Regions from separate parts of the Granulicatella adiacens ATCC 49175 genome, predicted to be linked through region 3. Evidence: predicted binding sites of a transcription regulator. Region 3 holds the regulator's gene; each other region holds the start of a gene.
The links. The regulator LexA, encoded in region 3, represses DNA repair genes until DNA is damaged. The targets are predictions, from matches to a motif close to CNAACANNTGTTNG.
Positions count from the first base shown of each region.

Region 1: the regulator LexA is predicted to act here: its motif matches at 1,422-1,435, upstream of NQ540_RS08565 (Y-family DNA polymerase).
Region 2: the regulator LexA is predicted to act here: its motif matches at 1,568-1,581, upstream of ruvA (Holliday junction branch migration protein RuvA).

Region 1 is NZ_CP102283.1:1,738,992-1,742,261, forward strand. It holds gene NQ540_RS08565 (Y-family DNA polymerase) at 1-1,265, opposite strand, end outside; gene NQ540_RS08570 (MATE family efflux transporter) at 1,546-2,898, shown strand; gene NQ540_RS08575 (hypothetical protein) at 3,107-3,270, opposite strand, start outside.
Region 2 is NZ_CP102283.1:1,160,263-1,163,532, reverse strand. It holds gene pta (phosphate acetyltransferase) at 1-112, shown strand, start outside; gene NQ540_RS05700 (PspC domain-containing protein) at 354-539, opposite strand; gene NQ540_RS05695 (NADPH-dependent FMN reductase) at 961-1,500, shown strand; gene ruvA (Holliday junction branch migration protein RuvA) at 1,644-2,231, shown strand; gene ruvB (Holliday junction branch migration DNA helicase RuvB) at 2,244-3,251, shown strand; gene queA (tRNA preQ1(34) S-adenosylmethionine ribosyltransferase-isomerase QueA) at 3,266-3,270, shown strand, end outside.
Region 3 is NZ_CP102283.1:741,345-744,614, forward strand. It holds gene NQ540_RS03800 (PTS transporter subunit EIIC) at 1-261, shown strand, start outside; gene NQ540_RS03805 (MurR/RpiR family transcriptional regulator) at 384-1,199, shown strand; gene NQ540_RS03810 (PTS sugar transporter subunit IIA) at 1,216-1,710, shown strand; gene lexA (transcriptional repressor LexA) at 1,753-2,376, opposite strand; gene NQ540_RS03820 (DUF896 family protein) at 2,518-2,766, shown strand; gene tkt (transketolase) at 2,958-3,270, shown strand, end outside.

The DNA.
Region 1 (3,270 bases), 970 kb from region 3:
TCTTCCTTTTCGACCTGCTCGTAATCGTCGAATAATGAAAATACCGTAATCGCCTCATCTACGAGCCCTTGATAGGAAATCCCTACTCGACGCACCGCACCACTCGTATATTTCTGGCGAAACAAGTCCAATACCACTTCCGTCAGAGGCTTCGTTTGATTCGTGGGGTCGATTTTTCGTTGCGCCTGAATCGATTTTTTCTCCTCCGTTCTAGAGTACCCCACATGAATCGATACACAAGTCGTCTTCTTGCGGACCCTGCGCAGGCGAACGGCCACTTGCTCGGCCATTTCTCTTAAAATCAACTCGATATCGCCCTTGCGACGGTAATCTTTCGGCAAAATTTGCGAGTTCCCGATACCGTGTGATTTCACCTTGTAGGGATGATGGACATTGCTCTCATCGATGCCATTCGCGTGAAACCACAGCTCCACGCCCATAATCCCCAGATGCTTCTTCAATAGATCCGCATCCGCATGCGCCAATTCCTTAATCGTGTAAATCTTCAGCTGGTTCAGCCGCTTTTCCATACGACTGCCAATTCCCCAGAAATCCGTCATCTTCTCGATTCCCCAGACCTTCGTTTCCACGTCCTCGTACGACCAGTTGGCGCGCATATTCTTCGCACTCTTAGCCTCATTATCCAGCGCGAGTTTAGCAAGGAGAGGATTCGCATTAGACATCCCTACCGTTGAATAGAGCCCTGTCTCCTTCCAAATCGCCCGCTGAATTTGCGCGGACAAGAGGTCTAATTTTTCCTTTCTAGAAAGCGTCGGATCCGGGAAGAAATAATTCAAAGAAGTCGTCAAATCGACAAAGCCTTCATCGATGGAATACGGATAAATCTCACTCGTCGTGGCAAAATTTTGCAAAATACGCTGAATCTGCATATTAATCCGGATATACTCGGACATCCTTGGTGGGACAATGACGGTCGCCCTCGCCCACGCCTCGATGAAACGCACGAAGGCCGCATCCGTGGGGAGCCCTTGACGCTCGGCCTTATAATAGGAAAAGCGACGCGTATGAATATCAAACGGCAAGTCGTAGGTTCGACCGACATTTTTGCGCCCAAAGACTTTCTTGAAGACGGGAGAAGACGCCAAAATGAGCCCCTTGCAATTATCCGCGCGACTCATCACACACAACGACGCCTTGAGCGGATGCAGTCCTCTGGCGATGCACTCGACGCTGGCATAGAACGACTTCATATCGATAAACGCAATGTCGCTTCTTGGTTCCAAACTGTAGTTAATCAGACTCATCGAACACGCCTCCCTTCTTGCGATGTTTCGGTTTTAAAACGACTAATTTTTCACGTAGCCCCTAGAAACCTCTCTATAGCAACGTTTCTAAGGGGCTTGTTGTTGAATTTTTTCTCTTTTAGTGCCGAATCTGTTTGAACTACCTTAGTTATAACACGAACATATGTTCTCTTTCAAGCGAAATTCCTTCTCACTTTTCAAAAAATGAAGTCCCCCAAAAAGGAAATTTTTACAAGAAACGTTCTTGAATTTCCCCAAGCGTGCGAGTATAATTTCCCTTATGAAAAAGACCGCTATTAACTTAACAGACGGACCGATTTTGCGGTCCATTATTACATTTGCAATTCCAATTGTTATTTCAAATATATTCCAGCAACTCTATAACACTGCCGATATTATGATTGTAGGGAGGTTCCTTGGGCAGGATGCGCTGGCAGCTGTTGGGGCGACCGCAGCCATCTTTGAACTGATTGTCGGATTCGCACTCGGCGTCGGCAACGGGATGGGCGTCATCATCGCGCGCTACTACGGCGCCAATAACCATCGCCTCTTAAAACGCGCCGTCTCAGCCACCATCGTCATCGGGGCTGTCCTCAGTCTCTTAGTGGCAACCATCGGATTCTTCGGAATGTATCCACTGCTCGAGTTTCTTGGAACACCCGCTAGTATTATCGACCAGTCCTACGAGTACATCTCCATTATCGTGCTCGGAATCGCGGTGACATTTGCGTATAATTTATGCGCCGGGTTGCTGCGTGCTGTAGGGGATAGTCAAGCAGCCCTTTACTTCTTGATTTTCTCAGCGGTGGCGAATATCTTCCTCGATATTTTACTCATTACAACGTTCAACATGGGCGTTGCAGCAGCGGCCATTGCGACGATTATTGCTCAGGGCATATCGGCCGTTCTCTGCTTTATCTATATCAAAAAACGCGCCAGCTTCCTTATCCCGGCCAAAAGTGATTTTGTCCGCGACGACGAACTATATTTAGACCTCCTCAGCCAAGGCTTAGCCATGGGACTCATGTCATCCATCGTCTCACTAGGATCCGTGATGCTACAGACTTCCATCAACGCCCTTGGACCGGTCATCATCAGTGCACAAACTTCTGCCAGACGGATTTTTGCGTTCTCGACCTTGCCATTTGCGGCGATTGCGGCAGCAATGACGACCTTCACTTCGCAAAACTTCGGTGCCAACAAAGTGCACCGGATTGCCAAAGGGATTCGTCAAGGCAGTCTGCTGGCGTTTGGATGGGCGATTCTGGTCTGCATTATTTTATTCTTTGCGAGTCCATTCCTAAACGAACTCGTCTCTGGATCGAGCGACCCGCTTCTACTGGATAATGCCGCGCTGTATAACCGCATCGGATCACTCTTCTATGTACCGTTAGCGCTCCTTTTGATTTTACGAAATAGTTTGCAAGGGCTTGGGCAAAAGGTGACGCCGCTTGTGTCGAGTTTTATCGAGCTGGCAGGGAAGGTGCTTTTCGTGGTGTTTGTGATTCCGCAGGCGGGGTATCTTGGGGTGATTTTTGCAGAGCCGATCATTTGGTGCCTGATGGCCATCTATCTTTCCTACGCCTTCTTGCGTCATCCGCTCATTAAAGAAGTAAGGCATGAAATATTTTGATTGAAAAGAGACAAAATAAAATCCTCGGTGTCTTCATAGTGTTGGACGCCAAGGGCTTCTGTTGACCTTTCGGATATCTTCATAGTAAAGGAAATAACTGTACCGGCAAGAGCCGAAGTCTCTTTGCCTATCGAACTTCAAAGGGCGTCATGTTGATAAAATCAACTGACGCCCTAATTCAATTTTTGATTATTTCCAAACTTTTTATTCATTTTAGTTTAGTAATAGTTTTTATTATTTCATTTTCTTTTACTTTGTTTACCCCTAAGTCTGTTCTCATTGCATTTATTAGAATTTCAATATAATGTAAAGTCTTCTCGGTATCTTGCGGATTATCCGTGTTATTTTGCTTAAATGTATTCCACGCTCTAA
Region 2 (3,270 bases), 420 kb from region 3:
AATCTTACAAGGATTAAATAAACCAATCTCTGACTTATCACGTGGATGTAACGAAGAAGACGTCTACAAATTAGCGATCATTACAGCTAACCAAGCGTTGATGGAAAACTAGGATGTGAGACATCGCGGTTAGAAATCGACCACTGGACCGGAACGACGAAAGGAACGTGAAATGTTCTGCGTACGTTCCGGGAAGTGGACGCGATTTCTGCGATGGCGAACTCAACTACACAAAACGACTCGCATCGCGAGTCGTTTTTGCTTTGCTCATAATGGATTCCCTAAAGTAGAGAGACTTTATCTGAAAGCACAAAAAAAGCAGGTTTTAAACCTGCTTTTTTTACTTAGAACGATTATTCACCTTCAGGAAGTACAAATGATAAAACTGCGTATGCTAGAGCACCAGTTCCTGCAGCTAAGACAGATATTGCCCAGCCGATACGAACTAATGATACATCGATACCATAGTAATCAGCTACACCAGCACAAACTCCCATAATTTTCTTTTCTTTTACATTACGTGTTAAACGTTTTTCCAAATGAAATCACTCCTAATTATTAAGATTGTATTAAATGTATCATAGGCTATTTACGAAAAACAATTAGTTTTACTACATTTCACGGAAAGAACTAGATTCTTTCAAAAACAGATATGAATTTTCGGTGAATTTCACAAAATATTCATATTCCGACTGATATTCTTATTATGAGAATGGAGTAAATTTATATACTTTATTATTAAATAATATATCTCATCCCAAAGATTATTTATTAGATTTCTATTTGAAAAATATCGTGATAGCAATGGTTCTAGTTCATTGTTAGAGGTTATAAATTTATAATAATTTTTATGAGCAAATAAATTGCTTTAATATTTAAGTGATGATAATCTTTAATTAAGCCAAGAGAGAAGACGTCGCTTTCTTGGAAAAACAACGAAAAAGAAATGAGGTATTTAATATGAAAAACATTTTATTTGTAGTAGGAAGCTTACGTAAAGGAAGTTTTAACCATCAAATGGCTGAAAAAGCAGTACAACTTTTAGAAGGAAAAGCAACAGTATCATACTTAGACTACTCAAACCTTCCATTAATGAACCAAGATTTAGAAACTCCAGTATTACCTGAAGTACAAGCAGCACGCGATGCTATCGGTAAAGCAGATGCTATTTGGATTTTCTCACCAGTTTATAATTTCGCTATTCCAGGAACAGTGAAAAACTTAATTGACTGGATGAGTCGTGCTCTAGATTTATCAAACCCAAGTGGACCTTCTATTTTACAAGATAAAGTAGTAACAGTGTCTGCATTGGCAGCAGCTGGGCATGATCAATTATTCGCTTCATATCAATCATTATTACCATTTGTACGCATGCAAGTAGTAGGTGATTTCACAGCTGCAACAATTAACCCAGAAGCTTGGGGAACTGGTGTTGTTACATTAAGCGATGAAGTAGTAGCAGGACTTGAAAAACAAGCTGAAGCATTATTAAATGCATAATTAAATTTCAAACTTAACTTAAGGAAGCAGTCTCTCTTCGAAGGGGCTGCTTTTTTTGAACAGTATACGAACAGACATTTGCCCTAGACCTTCCTGTTATGCTAGAATTGTACTGATATAGACATAAAAAAGGAGCATTATTCATGTATGAATACTTAAATGGAGAGTTAGCGCATATCTTACCAACAGCTATTGTTATCGATGTGCATGGCGTAGGCTATCAAGTGGTATTTGCAAACCCATACCGCTTGCAAGATTCTCTAAAAAAACAAATTAAAGTTTTAGTACAACAAGTTGTTCGTGAGGATTCGATTACCTTATACGGATTTATCTCAAGCGAAGAACGCGAATTATTCCAACGATTAATTAGTGTTTCAGGTATTGGTCCAAAGAGTGCGATGAGTATTTTAGCAAATGACGATACGGAAGGTTTCGTGAACGCTGTAGAAAGTGGGAATGTCACTTATTTAACAAAATTCCCAGGAGTTGGGAAGAAAACAGCGCAACAAATTATTCTTGACTTGAAAGGAAAGTTTGAAGCACTACCAGAGGAAACCACGAAAGCAGTTGTTTCAACGAACCAAGCCACTCTTGAAGAAGCAAAAGAAGCCTTACTTGGTCTTGGGTATTCTGCAAAAGAAATTAAAAAGATTTGGAAGTCACTGGAAGCTGCTGCTCCAAGTACGACGCAAGAGGCATTAAAAGTGGCCTTTAAACTATTGATGAAATAATGGAGGATTATCGTGGAGGAAGAACGTTTTATTGACCAAAACCCGCTTGACGAAGTGGAAGTACAAGACGAGTTATCACTAAGACCACAGACGTTACAACAATATATCGGTCAACAAAAAGTAAAAGAAGAACTTGCCATTTATATTCAAGCGGCGCGTAGTCGTTCTGAAGCCTTGGATCACGTGTTACTATACGGACCTCCAGGACTCGGGAAGACGACACTCGCGATGGTCATTGCCAATGAATTAGAAGTGGGTATTAAGACAACCAGTGGTCCAGCGATTGAACGCCCAGGAGACTTAGTGGCTCTTTTAAATGATTTAGAAGCAGGAGATGTTTTATTTATCGACGAAATTCACCGCTTGCCACGTGTAGTGGAGGAGATGCTGTATTCTGCGATGGAAGATTTCTTTGTAGATATCGTAGTCGGACAAGGGCCAACTGCGCATCCAGTGCATTTTCCATTGCCGCCGTTTACGTTGATTGGAGCAACAACTCGTGCGGGGGCACTTTCTGCACCGCTTCGTGACCGTTTCGGGATTGTGGAACATATGGAATATTATGATGAGGCTTCTCTGTCTGAGATTGTTAAACGTAGTGCAAATGTCTTTGATAGTGAAATTAAAGATGAAGCCGCTCTTGAGATTGCACTTCGTTCTCGCGGGACACCGCGTATTGCCAATCGCCTACTGAAACGTGTACGTGACTTTTCTCAAGTATACGAAGAAGGCATGATTTCAAAAGAAATTACGCAGCAAGCATTGAAGGTCTTACGTGTGGACGCTAAAGGGCTAGACCATATTGACCGTAAATTGTTGACGGCGATGATTGATTTATACGATGGTGGTCCTGTTGGTCTTGGAGCTATTGCGGCGAACATTTCAGAAGATGCGGAAACCATTGAAGATATGTATGAACCGTATTTATTACAAATTGGATTTTTAAAACGGACATCACGCGGTCGTGTGGTGACACCGGAAGGATATGCTCACTTAGGGCGCTTGTATCCCATGTCGTAAGGAAGGAAATAGAAATGAA
Region 3 (3,270 bases):
GAAACGAAAGACAGCTTAAAACAAGATAGCGTTCGTATTATTGATGCTTTGGGTGGTCAAGAAAATATCGAAGATGTAGATGCTTGTATCACACGTTTACGCGTATCTGTTAAAGATGTTGAAAAAGTAAATAAGGCAACGTTAAAAGAAATCGGTGCAGTTGATGTTCTTGAAGTGAAAGGTGGCATTCAAGCAATTTATGGAGCTAAAGCTATCCTTTATAAAAATAATATCAATGAAATTTTAGGTGTAGATGACTAGTAATCAATCTTAACTAAAGCAGGTAAACTAGCCCTCGTGTCTAGTTTGCCTGCTTTTAATTTTAAAAAAGAGTATGCATCGTATGTTATAATAAAAGAAACAAATGCAAAGGGGAGATGCAGGTGTTATCATTCGAGAAAAAAGTGGTTCCGATTATAGAGTCTATTTACGATACTTTAACACCGATTGAAAAGACAATTGCACAGTATTTTCTAGAACCAATTCCAGAAGGAGTGTCTCTTTCGGCACAAGAAGTGTCCAATCGTTTATTCGTTTCCATTCCGTCACTGACAAGATTTGCCCAGAAATGCGGATATAACGGATATCGACAATTTATTTATGATTATGAAAAGAGAAGTAAGGAAGAGTCGACTCTTCATATTAATTCGACTAAAATCGTTCTTGAAGATTATGCTGAGCTTTTGTCGAAGTCTTTTTCCCTTGTAAATGAAGCTCAATTAATTCGAGTTTGTGAATTGCTCAGCAGTGCAAAAAGGGTATATATATATGGTCAAGGGAGCTCTGGACTAGCAGCATTAGAGATGAAATTTCGGTTTATGAGACTTGGGATGATTTGTGAGGCAATCACGGATTTGCATACAATGCTTATGAATCGTGTGCTTGTTGATGAAGATTGTCTTGTCATTGGAATCACAGTTTCGGCAAATGAAAGTGTGGTAAAGGCAGTAAATATTGCAAAGAATCAGGGAGCAAAAACAGTTCTAATCACTTCTAAAAAGAGCGAGGAACTATCGCATGAATGCGATGAATTGGTTCTTATTGCGATGAAAAATGCTTTGGAACAAGGGACGACAATTTCACCACAGTTTCCGGTTTTAGTGGTGGTTGATATTTTGTATAGTTATTACAAGGAAATCGATAAGGAAAGAAAGCATTCTATTTTTTCAAATACATTGCATGCGATTCAACCTGAATAAAGAAGGAGAAGATAAAATGTTTGGATTTTTCAAAAAGAATAAAAAAGATAAAGAAGTAGTAGTTTATGCACTAGCATCTGGAGACATAGTTCCAATTACGCAAGTGAATGATCCCGTTTTTGCGGGTAAAATGATGGGAGACGGTTTTGCGATACTTCCAACAAGTGGAGTGATTACTTCACCTGTTAAAGGAGAAATTGTAAATGTCTTTCCAACGTTACATGCTGTGGGGATTAAAACTCCTGAAGGACTTGAAGTGTTAGTCCATATGGGAATCGATACAGTTGAATTAAAAGGAGCTCCGTTTCAAACAACAGTAACTGTTGGTCAAAAGGTGGACGAGAATACAGTTTTATCCACGGTCGATTTAGAGGCATTAAATGAAGCTGGTAAAGATACAGCGATGATGGTTCTCTTTACAAATATGGATAAATTGGATACATTTTCTATCGCGACTGAAGGGTCAGTAGATGGAAAATCAGAAGTTGGGAAAGTAACGATGAAGCCTTAAATAAAATAAAAAAATCCGCTCAATAGAGCGGATTTTTCTGTTTTAGAAAATATGACTACGGTATAAGCTAACTACTTTTCCTAGGATAGTACAATTTGGAAGAATAATTGGCTCCATTGTGTCATTCTCAGGTTCTAAGCGAACGTGGTCCTTTTCCAAGTAAAATCTCTTACAAGTAGCAGTGTCTTCTTCGGTCATTGCAATGACAATCTCCCCATTAGCTGCAGTAGATTGTTTACGAACGATAACAGAATCACCATCAAAGATTCCAGCATTAATCATACTGTCCCCTTTAATACGCAACATAAAAAGATCGTCGGATTCATTTTGTAATTCTGGTGGAATTGGAAAGAAGTCACTTGCTTCTTCTACAGCAAGAATTGGTTCACCAGCTGTAACCACACCAAGCATAGGAATAGCAGTTGCCTTTGCACCAATGGCCTTTAATCCTGCCATTGTTAATTCAATCGCACGAGGTTTACTTGGGTCGCGCTGAATGAATCCATTTTTTTCCAATCTGGACAAGTGGCCATGAACGGTAGAAGTCGAAGAAAGCTGAACAGCATTACAAATTTCACGCACTGTTGGCGGATAACCGTGTTCTTGAACTTCTTTATAAATAAACTGTAAAACATCTAATTGTCTTGAATCTTTTAAATTTGTCATCGGAACATCTCCTTCTTTAAAAATAGTTTATCATAGACCATACTAGAAAATCAAACAAATGTTCGTATGTAAATCGGATTTTTAGGAAGTTTTTATAAATCGTGATACACTAGGGACGAATAAAAGGAAAGGAATGAAGAAATGTTATCACCAGAGAAGATTAGTCGTATCAATGAATTGGCTAAAAAGAAAAAAGAAGGAAAATTAACACCTACAGAAGAAAAAGAACAACAACTCCTACGTCAAGAGTATTTGGAGGCTTTTCGTGGAGGCATGCGTAATCATATTGAAGGATTAAAAATTGTTGACGAAGAAGGAAATGATGTGACTCCTGATAAACTAAAAGCAATCCAAAAAGAAAAAGGATTACATAATCGAGGAGAAGAATAAGGATTAGGAGGTTGAGGATTTTCAGCCTCTTTTTTTCTACTATTTGTATCTCTAGTAAAATTGAATCAATTTTGCAAGGGGTTACTTTATTTTATTAAAGATTAGAATAACGGTTGCAAAAGAATGTTTGAATTTAGTAAAATAGAGTAGTAAGTTCCTATTAAGGAAAACTATATTTAAGGAGTGATTGTATGTTTGATAAAACCGATCAACTAGCAGTGAATACGATTCGTACACTAAGTATGGATGCCATTCAAGCTGCGAATTCAGGACACCCTGGCCTACCAATGGGTGCAGCGCCAATGGCATATGTACTTTGGTCTAAATATTTAAAGGTGAACCCAAAACGTTCTAATTGGGTCGATCGCGATCGCTTTGTATTATCTGCAGGTCATGGATCTGCAATGTTATATGCTTTATTACATTTATCTGGCTATGACTTATCAATTGAAGATGTGAAAAACTTCCGCCAACTTGGAAGTAAAACACCGGGGCACCCAGAAG